DNA from 2 places in the Gudongella oleilytica genome. Region 2 is predicted to be linked to the other one. Evidence: riboswitches for the same ligand, from Rfam matches in the RefSeq annotation. Region 2 holds a riboswitch; the other holds the start of a gene.

The links. Region 2 has a riboswitch for molybdenum cofactor ahead of EC328_RS10945 (ABC transporter substrate-binding protein). Riboswitches for the same ligand answer to the same signal wherever they lie in the genome.
Region 1: another riboswitch for molybdenum cofactor. It lies ahead of EC328_RS07605 (S-layer homology domain-containing protein); the one in region 2 lies ahead of EC328_RS10945 (ABC transporter substrate-binding protein).

What each region holds. Positions count from the first base shown of each region.
Region 1 covers NZ_CP035130.1:1,585,931-1,594,014, forward strand. The annotation lists gene EC328_RS07590 (FMN-binding protein) at 1-712, opposite strand, end outside; gene EC328_RS07595 (molybdopterin-dependent oxidoreductase) at 721-1,539, opposite strand; gene EC328_RS07600 (S-layer homology domain-containing protein) at 1,574-5,509, opposite strand; gene EC328_RS07605 (S-layer homology domain-containing protein) at 5,574-6,719, opposite strand; molybdenum cofactor riboswitch at 6,799-6,913, opposite strand; gene EC328_RS07610 (MBL fold metallo-hydrolase) at 7,293-8,084, opposite strand, start outside.
Region 2 covers NZ_CP035130.1:2,258,139-2,266,222, reverse strand. The annotation lists gene fdhF (formate dehydrogenase subunit alpha) at 1-1,817, shown strand, start outside; gene EC328_RS10965 (ferritin-like domain-containing protein) at 1,817-2,311, shown strand; gene EC328_RS10960 (MogA/MoaB family molybdenum cofactor biosynthesis protein) at 2,313-2,810, shown strand; gene mobA (molybdenum cofactor guanylyltransferase) at 2,812-3,426, shown strand; gene fdhD (formate dehydrogenase accessory sulfurtransferase FdhD) at 3,410-4,192, shown strand; molybdenum cofactor riboswitch at 4,161-4,275, shown strand; gene EC328_RS10945 (ABC transporter substrate-binding protein) at 4,331-5,215, shown strand; gene EC328_RS10940 (ABC transporter permease) at 5,267-5,959, shown strand; gene EC328_RS10935 (ABC transporter ATP-binding protein) at 5,959-6,588, shown strand; gene EC328_RS10930 (molybdopterin molybdotransferase MoeA) at 6,589-7,815, shown strand; gene EC328_RS10925 (molybdopterin biosynthesis protein) at 7,827-8,084, shown strand, end outside.

The sequences.
Region 1 (8,084 bases), 670 kb from region 2:
TGGTATGTGTCCCAGTGGTATTTATAAGAACTACTTCTCTTTCTACCTGTTCATATGTTTTTATCTCATCGGTATCGATCCTTATTGAGCTTTCACCCCAATTGATAGCAAAGCTGTTTACATCCTTCTGCCACATCTCCTGAGGAACAACATCTTCTACGGAAGCCATTTCGACGCCATTATTAAGGTACTGATATGCACCAATGGCTGCGTTTACTGCGTTTACTACAGCCTGAGAGCTGACAGTTGCTCCGGTTACCTGGACAATATCCTCAGGGGATTCCTTATCCAAAGCCACAAGGTTCAGGTATTTATCTGCCCCAAGCTCCCTAAATCTCTCAAGGAACCATTCCTTCTCAATATGCTCAGCGTAATCAGGTGATTCAGTGTGCTCAATGACCTCAATTCCACTTAGAGCTTGTCCATCAAATGCAGCAAGGATCTCTACCGGCCCGTTATATCCAACGCAGCTTGAAACAATAGCCTTGATTTCACCGTCAACCTCATAGCCTCTCCTAACTGCAGGCATATTCAATGCTATGAATCCTTCATCAGAAAGATCTCTTATCAGCCTTACCTTTTTTGCTTCCGGGTAGTAGCTCCTTACCTTCGACTCCTCTTCAGAAACAGTATCTGTAAAATAAAGCATAGTAGCTGCAATAATCAATGTTACGACGAGAAAAATAATGTATTGTTTCTTACCTTTAGTCATTTTATAACCTACTCTACAATTATTTTTTCTATATTAGAAACCCATTGAGGCTTATTAATGTCTCCGGGCTCCTTCTGTCCTACCACCAGCTTGAAAGGCGCACCCTCTGATGGATCATAAGCTTCTCCATTCTCCTCCCAGGCTATAATTATTGGAAGCTTAACATCCTGATTCGTTTCATCAATATAATCCATTCTCTTTATTTGGGATATATCAAAATCCATACTGTAGCCGTCAGAAGCGATGACCTTCACTCTCGATGAGGATGAATCTACTATTTCCATTGCTTCCAATAACGTCCACAATTTAACTCCCTTAAAATCAGTATGGCCTGTGCTTCCAAAGCTGTTTAGCCAATAAAAGCTCCCCGAAAAATGCAGCTCTGATCTGTCTTTCATATCATCAAGGCTCATGTAGAAAGTTTCTCCATTAGTCTTGATAAGCTGGATTGAAGGTCCACTTGGCTTTTCAGGTTCAGCTGATTGTGATTCAACTGGTAACTCTGTTATCTGGACAGGTGCTTCCTGTGGAACTGGTTGATCTCCCAATGATGTTGATTGTTCCTCAGGTGCTTTTGATCCCTCTGAAGCTGGCTCCTCTTCCTCAATCTCGTCAACTTCTGGCTCTGCCAAGGGTTCCTCCAATGGTGCCCCGGTGATTATCTCTACTGGTTCCTCAGCTATGTCCGGGTCCTCTGCAGTCTCCTCAAATACCTGCTGTTCAGCCGGTACTTCAGCATCAGTGCTGTCCTTCTTGCTGCAGCCTGAGGCTACGACAGAGAGCAGCAAGAAGGCTACAACTACCAATATTATATTTTTTTTAGTCATTTTACTTCCTCCTTGGGGATGTCAGCTCTCAAATCTATTGGTGTCCCAATAATCTCATGAGCATTACTGCTGTCTGTGCTCTGGTAGCACTCTGAGCCCCACTGAAGCTGCCATCTGGGAAGCCATCGATTATCCCTGCTCTGACTGCAGCTGCAGCTGGTGCCTTAGCCCATTCTGGGACTGTGTCCTTAAATTCTGAAAGAGCATCGTTTATTTGCGACTCTGAAAGCTCTGTATCCACGACCCTGCCCAGGATAGCTGCAATCTCTGTTCTGGTTATTCTCCCAGAGGGTTTAAAGCTTCCATCTGAATAACCATTTACCAGACCATTTTCGACTGCCGCTGTTATGGATTTACCATACCATGACCCTATAGTTACATCCTTAAAGGAAGAGACTTTTGTCTCAGTATCCAGACCAAGGACCCTTGAAAGCAATACCACAAACTCTGCTCTGGTTATGCTGTCATTTGGCCTGAATCCTCTGGAATCTCCTTTAACGTATGACATTTCTGCCATTCTGGAAATTGAAGCCTCAGCCCAATGACCTTCGGTGTCAGCAAACTGCATCAGTTCCTTATAGACCGCTGCACCTCCGTTTGTTCCGATCATAAGACCATCCTCCGAAAAGTCCAGGAAGTAAACATTGTTCCACTGCTTAGTTGGGAATGGCTTACCATAAAGATACGCTTCTGCTTTTTCAAATTTTATATCAATCCTCGCAACTCCGCCTGCTGTTGTTGCTATATAAATTACACCAGCTTCATCAGAGCTTGCCTTGACAAGTCTTATGTCATTGTCTTCTCCTATTCCCGGATAAAGCTCTGATGCTTTGTAGGTCTTCTTCTCATTGCCAATTATATAATCAACCTCTCCCTGACCAAAGCCTGGAGCGTTCCCTGAACGAACTATCCAGACTCCTCCATCAGGGTCAACTGATATGCTCCTCACCCAATTATGGTTAAAATTGTCTGGGTCAAAGCCCTGATAAGTCGTCAGCTTGCCACTTGGATCAAGATATTGGTACCCTCCAAAATACTTAGGCTCAGCCTCTGTACCCTTAGTGTCCGGATAATATCCTATCCATACTCCTCCTTTACCATCAGGCTCAACTGCATCCACTGAGTATGGCAATAAACCTTCAGCTTGAGTATAAATACTCCACTCCCCGGATTTATCGATGTGAACCAGACCGTTTTGAGTGCCTATATATATCCCACCATCTCCATCAAGCTCAAGCTCCTGTACAAAGCAAGCCGGAAGATTTGAATTCTCTTTATTTATACTCCTCCAGCCGTTTGGATCCTTGACAAGTATTCCTCTTGGATCGTTAGGCCCTCCCAGAGTAAGCCATAGTTCTCCATTTTCCCTCTGAACTATCGCATACACCGTATCTATCTTTAGTGTACCTGCATTTATGGTCTCTATTTCCGTAATGTGGGACCATTTCCCATCGATTGACCTTACTGAAAGCCCGCCGCCATTAGTTCCTATCCAAAGGTTCCCTTCATTATCATACTCCATAGCTCTTACACTGGCTTCTGACATTTCAAATCCAGTATCATTTCTATGGATTATCCAATCTACGATCGCCTCCCTATTGGTAACTGGTTCAGGAAGCTCTGGTAAATCAAGCTCTTTGATGTCCTCTGTCTTCGGTTGTTCATAATCCCCAGTGCCTACGACTATACAATCTACCCATTTGACCCACATGGATTTACTTTCTTCTATTATAAGCCTTATAGGTCCATATGCATTATTATTTTCGTATCCAATGGAAGCTTCGTTTGGAACCAGAGGATATCCTTCCACAGCATATGCGAGCATTATTTTTTTTAGTTGTCCAGATGAATTAAGTACTCCATTCATGACCTGATCATTACTGCGTAATATTTGATTGTAGTTTGCGCCACTAAATACTCTGATGGATGGTTGATCTACTCCATCCTTGAGCTGTACAAAATCAGATATCAGTTTCCAAAGCTCTATGCCCTCGAATTCTCTTATGCCATCACCGGTATACACATCTCGCAAAATATAATCCAGCATTGACTCAAGCTGTCTTAGTGTAAAGGTCATTGGCTCCTTTACCTGAGAGCCTGTCACTCTCAAAACAGGTTGATCTAAATACTCTTTATATGCTCCCTGATTGTGGTTCCAGGTCGATGTAGAGTCTACAGATGAAGCAGTCTCCACACCTGTTCCTTGTTGGTTGATCGTACCTGTTCCAATAGCTTCTCCCTCTCCAACTATGATCTCCTTTATATATTGTACCTGATTAGAACCATTGGTATCATTATATCCTGTCTTACCAAATATTATCCTCAATGGCCCGCCGTCATTTCCTAAACCAGGGTTGAATCCTTCATCAGTCGGCCTTGTAACGTATGGATATCCATTGAAACCATAGGCTACGAGTGGTGGCATGCCTGATTTGACCGGCTTAACATTTGAACCGTCGAACTTGCCATCTCCCAAATCTTGGGAGTCCTTCTCGTAATAACCATAAAGCTGGTAGTTCTTTATCTCTCCTATGGTCATTGGTGCAAAATTATAATTATCTGCCGCAACGAATCTAATCTTGGTATCATTGGGAGTCTTAGGATCAAGACCAGCTTTTAGAAGGAGATCCCACAGCTTGACTCCCTTATAGTTGTTATAATACCAGAAATACTCGCTATTTGAGAGACTGTACTCACCTGTATACTTGATATCGTCCATTGCCTCAATTTCCGATACCTTATATCTAATCTCCTTGCCAAGCGCATCTCCATGTATTATTATTTCATAATCAGTGTATTCAGTAGAGTTAAATGGAGCATAGGAATGTTCAAATATATTTTTTGCGTCCTTTTCCTCAACGTAGATATATGCAACATTTGAAAATTCCCTGGCAGAGGCTTTATCCTGCTCATATACCAGCTTGAAGCATCCATTGTCGTTGAATTTATCCTGCTTAAAACCTACGTCCGAGTCGAGGTACACATATGGCACCTCATTTACTCCATAGGCAATAGTGTATTTGTCCGCATCCTCTAAAGGTACTGTAAGTATAGTCTGTCTGGATTTACTCTTGAATGTAATATTTCCTGCATTTGGTCGCAGCTTTACATAGTTCTCCAAAAGGCTCTTGGCATCTACTCCCTCGTAGCTGTTCAGGAATACTCCTTGGTCAGTTTTTTCGTAGTATTCAACTACTGCCTGTTCCTTGGTGTTTTCCTCTATTTGCCTTAAGGAAATGGCTCTGTAGCCTTCTACAGCAGGTCCCTCAATAGTAAAGGTAGCTCCTGAAATGGCATCGATATTATATGGCGCTCCCGGATAGCTGATGTGTTTGTAAGGAGAAGCTGAACCCACATCAGCAAATCTTTCCTCGCCAACTATTATTTTTACAACTTGCTTTCCCCATTTGGATAAATTCATGTCATTTATACCTGCCTGACCAAATACAAGCTTGGGAAAATCCTTATCAAGGTCACTTTCGGTGAGAGCTCTGTCGCTCCAACTGACGGGAGGTGCAAAACTGTCCTTAGGATAGTCTGCAAGTACTGCTGAATATCTGGCTATCATTGCTGGTGCTGATTTTTTGCTCTCCACGGTAAAATCGGGATAAGTGTATGTACCCTTAAGCTCGCTTATCGTCTTCTTGAAGGTAAAACCATCTGAACAGATAAAGGTCATCTCCCAATCTGTTCCTGATATAAGGTTTTCTGTTCCAATAAGCTCGAACAGATCATAGCCCTTCACCTTTGTTATCTTGTGAAAATTCAAGCTATTGTTCCCAGAAAAAACTGCTTCCTTTATAGTATATCGGTCCCAGTCATCAGGACCTATGGATATCTGGTTATTTATACCTGTGCCGGTTATCGTAAGATCCACTGCTTCTGCTCTCGCTATTGGGATACCTGGAAGAAATAGTGTCAGTGAAAGGATAATCGATAACCAAGCTTTGGCCAGCTTCCTATTTTTCATAATTGCACCTCCTGTGCTATGAAAAGAGCGAAGACTTTTGCCCTCGCTCTATCCGTCCTATTCTTTACTCTAAATCCTGCTCGGCGAACAGGGTGTTATATACTATTACAGCTGCTTCAGCTCTGTTGACTACCTTTGTTGGTTGGAATTGGCCCTCTGCAACGCCAGCAAATACTCCCTGAGCTTCTAGCCAAGCTACTTCGTTTGCAGCCCACTCAGGTACTAAGAGCTTGTCTTCGTAATTGGATTTTTCCATCACAAATTTATTCAACTTCTCCTGTGCAACTACCTCTGCCATAACTGCAGCTCTACCAGCAACAGCTGCAATTTCTTGTCTATTTATTACTTTAATCGGCATAAAGGTTCCATCTGGGTAGCCTGTGAATATACCATTATCTACTGCTGTCTGAACATATGGTGCAAACCAATCACTTGCTTTGACATCGCTGAACCCGCCCTTATACTCTACAAGCTCATAGCCAAGAGAAACTACCGCTATCTTGCAGAACTCTGCTCTTGTGAAGCTACCTGCAGGGTCAAACAAATCGTTGCCCTTTCCATTTACTATTCCCTTTTGTGCCAAGCCTTCAATAGCAGATTTTGCGAAGGCGAATTCATCCGTTAAATCTGTAAATACAACTGCCGCAGGCTCTTCAGCTACAGGATCCTCGACAACAGGTTCTTCAACAATCGGCTCTATTGCTTCTCCTACTGTAATTTCAGCCACTAGCTTAAATACTGTTCCAAATTCACCTGATTCTTTAACCTTTCTATATACGACTATTTCATCTGTTTCAGGATTCTCGTCATTGTCTATAGCTAAACCATTTACTTCATATGCTATTACATACTTTAGACTTTCTGCCATAATATCTGTAAGCATTTGAGGGTCGATCGGATAACCATCTGAAGCAACCATAGCAACCTCAGCCTCTTCTACTTTAAGCCCCGCAAGCTCTCTAAGTACATATGCAAGACTTACGCCTTTAACTGTAACAGTCTTTTCACCTGTTTTGCTGTTATATATGTATTCCTCGTCGATTTGTGCTTCCTCTGGCATTGCCTTAAGCTCATCCAAAGTCAGTGAAAGCTCTTTTTCTACCCCTGCACCATTAATAACTACAACTGCTTCGCCTTCTGCAAATACAACCTGTGAGAAAAGCATAGCAATAACTAATAATAAAGCAGATACCTTTTTAAACTTTGTCATAATCCATCCACCTTTCATGTTTTGTTTGTACTCCGCAGGAAAGGAATGACTGCAAAAACAAAAAGCAGCATTCCCAATGGAAATACTGCATAACTCTCCTTTCCATCAGGAGGCCCCGCCGTTTCCAGCTGAACCCTATCGGTTTATAAACCATAAATAATCGAAGGTCAATAAACTCGGAGATTTATTTATTCAACAATATTTTAACATAATGTGTAATCTATGTAAAGCGATACGACAATAGTGTACTTTGTTCCCTCAAAAAAGGGAGTCCCCCTGCTTCTGGAAGAACCGTCCGCAAGGGGATGTATTGAGAGGTATTAGATGTTAGCTGTTTAATATTTACATCTATATTATACTATTGTTTTTAAGAAATGTAAGTACCATTTTTGCATGATTTTCAGATATTAGAACATTTTTTCAAAACCAATTTCGGATTTTCACCCCCGATTGGAAATTGCCTTCCATGAAATGAGATGTTTGCTGAATCTCATATGAGCACCTAAATAATCACAGGCGTACCAGGACTTAAGTCCTTTTAAGCGATAAAACCCTGTTCCATACAAGTTTTAATCATAACTCCAGTACTGTACCCGCAGAAACGTAATCGATTTTGTGACCCAGTTTCCCCTTAAGCCATTTGAACTGGTCATAGCCTGTGCAATGTGCTGTGTAGAGTATGGCGCCTGATTTATCCAGCTCATCGGCTACCTTGGTGAGAAATTCCAAATCGCTCTGATCATCCAGCTTCAAATCGTATAGATGGAATCCTCCTATCACATGAGTTATGGGGAGGTCAGAGTTTTCTGCAGCTTGTCTTAAAATATTTGCGATGCCTCTATGTGAGCATCCGGTAAATAGTACCCTCTTTTTCCCATCTTTAATGATCAGATTCTGTTCATGGTGGAAGTCATCGACCTGCCATTCCTCTCCCTTCTTCATAAGAAGGTGCGAATTTCCCTCAGGCACGAGATAGTCCCCATTGATCCTTGAAAACAATATCAAATCATCATCAAAGAAAATATCCTCGTCTACCAGTGTAATCCTGTCCTGGTTCTCTAATGATGGCTCAACACCAGCATCCTCAATATCTCCATCCTTATCGGAAGCATGGGGTATAAATGCCTCACGTTGCATGTATATCCTCGCTTTATCGTTTTTCTCAAGAAATGACGCTATACCCCCGGCATGATCATAATGCCCGTGGGAAATTATAACAATATCCACATCTGCAAGATCTACGTCGAGTTTCTCTGCATTGGAAAGAAACTTATCAGTTTCTCCGGTGTCGAAAAGGAGCTTCCTTGTATCGGTTTCAATATATAGGCTCAATCCATGCTCTGTCAAATACTCATCAGATTTTCC
Region 2 (8,084 bases):
GGGAGGAGGCATATAGCCTTATTACTGAAAAAATGAAGTCAGTTAAAACAAACCATGGATCAGAGGCCTTTGCAGGACTTACCTCGGCGAGATGTACAAATGAAGAAAATTACCTGTTCCAGAAGCTTTTCAGGGCAGTTCTCGGGACCAACAACGTAGACCATTGCGCACGCCTCTGACACGCCTCCACAGTTGCGGGTCTCGCAATAACACTGGGTAGCGGTGCAATGACTAACAGCATTCAGGAAATAAAGGCTGCGGATGCAATGTTTGTAATCGGATCCAACACCACTGAAAACCATCCGGTAATTGGAGCCATGATGAAGCAGGCGAAGAGGAATGGGGCAAAGCTTATAGTGGTTGATCCCAGAAGGATAGAGCTTGCTGATTACGCCGATGTGTATCTTAAGCTTAAACCTGGGACAAATATCGCCCTATTAAACGGGCTTATGCACGTGATCATAAGGGACGGGCTCCAGGACAATAGCTATATTAAGGAAAGAACTGAAAACTATGAGGAGCTTAAGAGACTGGTAGAGAGCTACACGCCGGAGAGAGTTGGAGATATCTGCGGTCTGGATCCAAAGGATATTGAAAAAGCAGCTCATATATACGGAAGTGCAAAAAAGGCAGGTATTTACTATACAATGGGAATTACCCAGCATACCACCGGCACTCATGCTGTAATGAATATATCTAATCTGGCGCTTTTATGCGGAAATGTGGGTATAGAATCTGCAGGGGTAAATCCATTAAGAGGGCAAAACAATGTTCAGGGAGCCTGCGATATGGGGGGACTGCCAGGAGATCTCCCTGGATATCAAAAGGTCCACAAGCCCGAGGTAATAGAGAAATTTCAAAATGCTTGGGACAGAGAGCTATCAGGGAAGGTCGGACTTACAATAACAGAAATGTTTGAGTCCATCGAAAAAGACAAGATTAAATTCCTCTATATAATGGGGGAAAATCCAATAGTCTCCGATCCGGACTCAAACCATGTAAGGCATGTTCTGGAGCATGTTGACTTCCTTGTAGTTCAGGATATTTTCCTTTCTGAAACAGCTGAGCTTGCTGATGTGGTCCTTCCTGCCGCAGCATTTGCTGAAAAGGATGGCACCTTCACAAATACAGAAAGAAGAGTCCAGAGAGTAAGAAAGGCAGTTGAAGCTCCTGGAGAGGCTAAGCCCGACTGGCAGATCCTTATGGAGATAATGAACCATATGGGATATGAGAAGCAATATTCCCATCCCGCGCGGATAATGGCAGAGGTGGCATCCCTCACCCCGTCCTATGCAGGAATCAACTATAAGAGACTTGAACATGGTGGACTGCAATGGCCTGTACCTAACGAGGAACACCCAGGAACCAGGTTCCTCCATAAGACAGCCATAGCAAGGGGAAGAGGCTTGTTCATGCCTGTCGAGCATGTAGACAGTGCTGAAATGCCTGACAGTGATTACCCATATATCCTTACCACAGGAAGGATCCTGTACCAGTACCACACAATGACTATGACAGGAAGAGAAGAAGGTCTTATGACCTTGGCGCCAAGCTCCTTTGTCGAGATAAATGAAACTACTGCAAATAAGCTTGGCATATCAGAAGGGGATATGATAAGGCTTACCTCAAGAAGGGGCGAAACTCATGCAAGGGCAAGGGTCACAGATAGAATCGGCGAAGATGTTGTATTCATGCCATTCCATTACTCTGAGGGGCAGGCAAATTACCTGACCAATACAGCAACTGACGAAATAGCAAAAATACCGGAGCTAAAGGTAGCAGCAGTAAGGATTGAAAGAGTTCAGGAGGTGCTATGATGGATTATGAACAGGTATTGAAATATGCTATGCAGATGGAGCTGGACGGCAGCAATTTCTTCAAGGAAAAGGCTGGACATTTCTCAAATCCGACCACACAAAAGTTGTTCCAGGATCTATCAGATGTTGAAATGGAGCATTATGCTTATTTGGAAAGACAGCTTAAGGCTTATGGGGACAACGGAGGCTTTGATACATCCGGGGAGGTCATGGACAGAGAAGAGGATATATTTAAAGCCAGAGAGGAATCAGAGCATATTGAGGAGACGCTTAAGGAGTCTGATATTCCTGATCTTACAATACTGAGGATGGCATATTTAATTGAGAGAGACTACAAGGAGTTCTATGAGAGAGCCGCCGAGTATGCTAAGGAAGAGGGGATAAAAGCAATATTCACTAAGCTCTCAAAATGGGAGGAAGGCCACGAAAGGATTTTCAAGTCTGAATACGACAGAAGGATGAAGGAATACATGACCCTTCCCTGGGGAGGTTAATATGTTTAAGGTAGGAATAATCACGGCAAGCGATAAGGGCTCCAGGGGAGACAGAGAGGATCTTTCAGGAGCGCTGATCAGGGATATCATGGAGAATAGAGGCTATCAGGTCGTAAGCTATAGGATACTTCCCGACGAAAAGGATCTATTGGCCCAGGAGATGATAAGACTTTCAGATGAGGTCATGGTAGACCTTATTCTTACAACCGGTGGTACTGGATTCAGTATGAGAGACGTTACTCCTGAGGCTACAATAAGTGTTTGCGACAGAATGGCTCCCGGGATATCGGAAGCAATAAGGGGACTAAGCCTTCAAATAACTCCTCGCGCTATGCTTTCAAGAGCGGTTTCCGGAATTCGCAAAAGCTCTCTGATAATAAATTTACCGGGAAGTCCGAAGGCTGTAAAAGAATCTCTGGATTTTATTATGGACAGCGTTCACCACGGATTGGAGATCATGACCGGAAGAGATGGAGAATGTGCAAGAAGCGGTGATTGATATGAAGCGTTTTGGTTCTGCAATAATCCTCGCTGGTGGAAAAAGCACCCGAATGGGCTTTGACAAACAGCTTCTTAGGCTTCGGGAAAGAAGTCTGATCGAAGGGCTTATTAGAAGACTTGGAGGCAGCTTTGACGAGACCATAGTGGTGACTAACAGACCAGAGCTGTACATTGGACTGGCAGACAAAATAACAGGTGATATAATCCCCGACATGGGCCCCTTATCAGGGATACATGCCGGGCTTTCTGCTGCTTCTTCGGAATATTCCTTCGTCATAGCCTGCGACATGCCTCAATTAAACACCAAATATATAGACTATATGATGGAGCTGCTGAATAAGAATGAGTCAATGGCTTGCATCACCAAATTCGGCGATTGGATCGAGCCCTTTAACGCTTTCTATAGTAAGGCTTTGATCGATCATATAGAAAGCTTTCTCATGGGGGGAGGAAAGGCTGTGCACAGACTTCTTATGAACCACAATGTTGAGTATATACCCGAGGAGGTTGCCAGGGGCTTCAGCCCTGACTGGGGAATGTTTTTTAATCTTAATACCCGCGAGGACCTTCTAAAGTATACAGAGGAGGGAACCTTTGTTGAAAACGACGAATAGGGTAATGGTTTCGCGGTGGAGAAGCGGAGAATCAACAATCGAAGAGGATCGGGTTATAGTCGAATACCCATTGACCATACACTTGAACGGTGAGGAGCTTGTTACTCTTTTATGCACGCCTACCTCTCTCAAGGAGTTGATAACAGGGTTCCTTTTGTCTGAAAGCTTCATAGACGATATAGATGAGATCATTGAGCTGAACGTAGAGGAAGAAGCAGGACAAGCCACCGTGAATACAGAAATAAAAAGACCGCTTAGGGAAAGGCTTATAGGGAGAAGGACCATAACCTCGGGCTGTGGAAAGGGCACCTCGTTCTATAATGCTGTAGATCAGACAAAGGCTATAAAAATACAGAAAAGAATGGAAATTCATCCAAGTATTGTGCTACAATTAATGAGAGAGTTCAATCGGAACTCTCTGCTCTTTCGGGATACTGGAGGTGTACATGGATGTGCCTTGTGCAATAGTTCGGAGCTCCTCTTTCAGGAGGAGGATATTGGAAGGCACAATGCAATGGACAAGCTTATCGGAAGAGCCAGGCTTGAGGGCAAAGAGTTGTCTGACAAGCTGGTGCTTACAACAGGAAGGGTATCCTCCGAGCTGCTAATAAAAGCAGCTAAGCAGGGAATACCTGTTATCGCTTCAAGGTCTGCACCTACAGAGCTGGCTGTCAGGCTGGCTCAGGAAACCGGAATTACACTGATCGGATTTGCAAGAGGAGACAAACTGAATATCTACAGCAATTTTCCGAGCACGAAGGTCTAAAGCATAGCCATGACCCAGTGCCGTCGGGTTTAGAGGGAAATCTCTGAGCCTCCCGTTTGGAAAGGAAGATGTTTATTAAGGCAACCTTTCTTTCTGGTTGTCTTTTTTGTTTCCCAAAATTAAAGGAGAGTGGTCATCATGAAAAAAACGCTTACATATGTACTTCTCCTCTTACTAATCCTTGGAACTGTGTCCGGTTGTGCACCAAAGACTGAAGCACCTGTAGAAGCGCCGGCAAATACTCCTGCAGAGGAGCCTGCAGCTGAGTCTGAACCTGTCGTTGAGGAAAGCATAATCCTCGCAACGACTACAAGTACACAAGACTCAGGACTTCTCGACTTTCTGCTCCCAATCTTCACCGAGGAGACCGGGATCGAAGTTAAGACAATTGCTGTTGGAACCGGAAACGCTCTGCAAATGGGAAGAGATGGCGAGGCTGACGTTCTTTTGGTCCACGCCAAGGCAGACGAGCTGAAGCTGGTTGAGGAAGGCCATGGTACAGTAAGGAATGACGTAATGTACAATGATTTTGTACTAGTGGGACCAGCTGATGGCGAAATTATCTATGGTAATGATATCGATGCAGCACTTGCAGCAATCAATGAAAAGGGACTCCAATTTGTATCGAGAGGAGATGACTCAGGAACTCACAAGAAGGAGCTGGGACTCTGGAAGGCACTTTCTATTGAGCCTGCTGGCGAGTGGTATATCGAAGCCGGTGCAGGTATGGGGGATGTCCTTAAGATAGCTGACGAAAGACAAGGATATACCCTGACCGACAGAGCGACCTACCTTGCACTTAAGGATACACTTCAACTGGAGGTCGTTGTCGAGGGAGATGAAGATCTTTTCAATCAGTATGGAATAATACCTGTCAATCCAAACAAGGGAGATATGATCAATGAGTCTGGAGCATTGAAGTTTATGGACTGGCTGATTTCAGAAGAAGGACAGGAGCTTATATCGCAATTTGGGGTCGAGGAATATGGCGAGCCTTTGTTTATACCAAACTATGGCAAATAGTTTCATATAAGCTTTATCAAGTAATTATACCAACAAAGGAGGTGAGGGATCATGGATTATATAGCACAGGGATTTGGAGAGGCAATAAGGCTTCTGTCTGGATTTGATAGCGAGGTGTATAGAATAATCATTCTGTCGCTTCTGGTATCCACAAGTGCTACCGTGGTCGCCTCCCTTATCTTTGTTCCTCTGGGGGTTTATCTTGGCATAAAGCCATTTAGAGGCAAAAGAATATTTTCAAGAACTGTATATACCTTCATGAGCATCCCCTCAGTGATCGTAGGTCTCGTGGTAGCACTGCTTCTGGCAAGAAGAGGGCCATTCGGATATTTAAGGCTTCTTTACACCCCTGCAGCGATGATAATCGCTCAGACGATACTTGTAATACCGCTTATACTTGGGCTTACATACAACCTATCCAAAAACAGAGGGATCCCTCTGGAGAAAGTTTCGAGGACCCTTGGAGGAAACAGACTCGATTCAGTGATACTGATTATTAGAGAATTAAAAATAGACATTCTCGTGAATGTTGCTACTGCATTTTCAAGAGCCATATCTGAAGTAGGGGCAGTAATGATAGTGGGCGGCAATATCAAGGGACAGACCCGGGTGATGACGACCGCAATATCAATGATGAACTCCATGGGAGATTATCCAATGGCAATTGCTCTTGGGATTATCCTGCTTGTGGTTTCCTTTGGGATCCACAGCCTGATTTACTCATATAGTCAGGAGGAAGAATAATGGAGATCAAGCTGATTGGAACTAGAAAAAAATACCGAAATTCGATGGTTTTAGATATAGATGAACTAACCGTCCCTCGCGGGATGATTACAGGGGTAACCGGCTCCAACGGGGCTGGAAAAACGACACTCCTGCATATAATTGCTGGACTTGACGACAGCTTCGAAGGGGAGGTAACCTATGACGGACTCCCTATAAGCAACCATATAAGAGAGTCGATGACACTCGTATTCCAAAAACCATATCTTTTTAGGAGGACGGTCTACGACAATATTGCCTATCCTCTGCAAATTCGCGCTAAGAGCAAGGAAAAAATAGATAAAGAAGTATTATGGGCAGCTGAAAGTCTTGGAATAGAGGAGCTGTTAAAAAAGAAAGGGCATCAACTCTCAGGTGGCGAGGCACAAAAGGTGGCTATGGCAAGAGCACTTTCCATAAGGCCCAGTCTTTTACTCCTGGATGAGCCAACCTCAAACTTGGACCCTGACTCAACCTTGAGGATGGAAGGGGCTATTAGAAGATACAACCATGAAACCGGTGCAACTATAGTTATTATAACCCACAATATGGAGCAGGCTGAAAGACTATGCCACAACCAAATCAAACTTGAATTGGGAAGGATGATATAAATGGAGTTCTTTAAGGTATCTTCAGTCGAAGACGCAAGAAAACTGGTTCTGGATGAATTCTCCGGATATACTCTCCAGAGTGAGGAATTGGAGCTGGAGAAGACCACAGGCAGGACTTTGTCCGAGGATGTGGTATCCGAAGAGGATGTGCCTGGATTTGACAGGTCAACGGTGGACGGTTATGCAATAGTAGCCGAGGACAGCCATGGTGCAACAGACTCTATCCCATCGCTTCTTATGATAAAGGGGGAGGTAAGGATGGGCGAGGAAGCTGCACTAACTATAAAAAGCGGTGAAACCGTTTATGTGCCAACAGGAGGGATGATCCCTAAAGGTGCAACGGCAATGGTGATGATAGAAAATACCGAAAAAATGGACGACAATACACTCCTTATCTACAAGCCCGTATCTGTAGGAGAGAATATTCTGTTTAAGGGAGAGGACGTCAGGGTCGGTCAGACGGTCCTTAGAAAGGGTTACAGGCTGACGCCTCAAGGTATAGGGGTGCTTGCAAGCCTCGGAATAACTAAGGCGAAGGTATATAAAAAGCCCAGGGTCCATATAATTTCAACAGGTGATGAGATAATCGAAATCAGGGATAAGCTAGATATTGGAAAGATAAGAGACATAAACTCCTATTCGATTGGTTCCCTGGTGGAGAGTCTTGGCGGAGAGATATCCGGGAGGGTTATAATCGGAGATGATTACGATCAGCTGCTTAAAGGAGTATTGGAAGGATTAGAAAAATGTGACATCCTTATACTTTCAGGAGGCAGCTCGGTTGGGACGAGAGATTATACGTACCAGGTAATAGAAGCTCTTGGCGGTAAAGGAGTACTTATACACGGACTTGCGATCAAACCTGGTAAGCCTACTATAGTTGGGGATGGAAGGGGTAAGCTGGTCGTTGGATTACCCGGCCATCCTGTTTCCTCCATAGTTGTCTTCAAGGCTATTGTTGAGCCATTTATAAGGAGTCTGATGAATAGGGAGGATATTCTCCCACAGGTTAGGGCTTTGGTGACACAAAACTTCCCATCCTCTCCAGGCAAGGAAACCTATCACATGGTACGCCTGGATAAGGAAGATGGAGAGTATCTGGCAATTCCAAGCTTTGGAAAGTCAGGCATGATAACCCTGCTTTCAGGCTCCCAGGGTTATATAGTGATCAAGGAGCACGAGGAGGGAGTCAATAAGGGCGAGCTAAGGGATGTATTCCTTATTTAGGAGGAGTTAAAATGGAAAGAACTACCTATATCGATAATGTGGATGTTGACGAGGCAAGGTCGAGATATCTGGACAGGCTTAAAATCTCAGGGAAGAGAGATATGGTTCCCACCTCAGAAGCGCTTGGAAGAGTGACCTTTGAGGCCGTATATGCATTGGTTTCGTCGCCTGGCTACAATGCGGCTGCCATGGATGGAATAGCCGTGGAGTCCAAGAAAACCGTAGGAGCAATAGAAAGCAGACCCATGACTCTTATTGAGGGTGAGGAC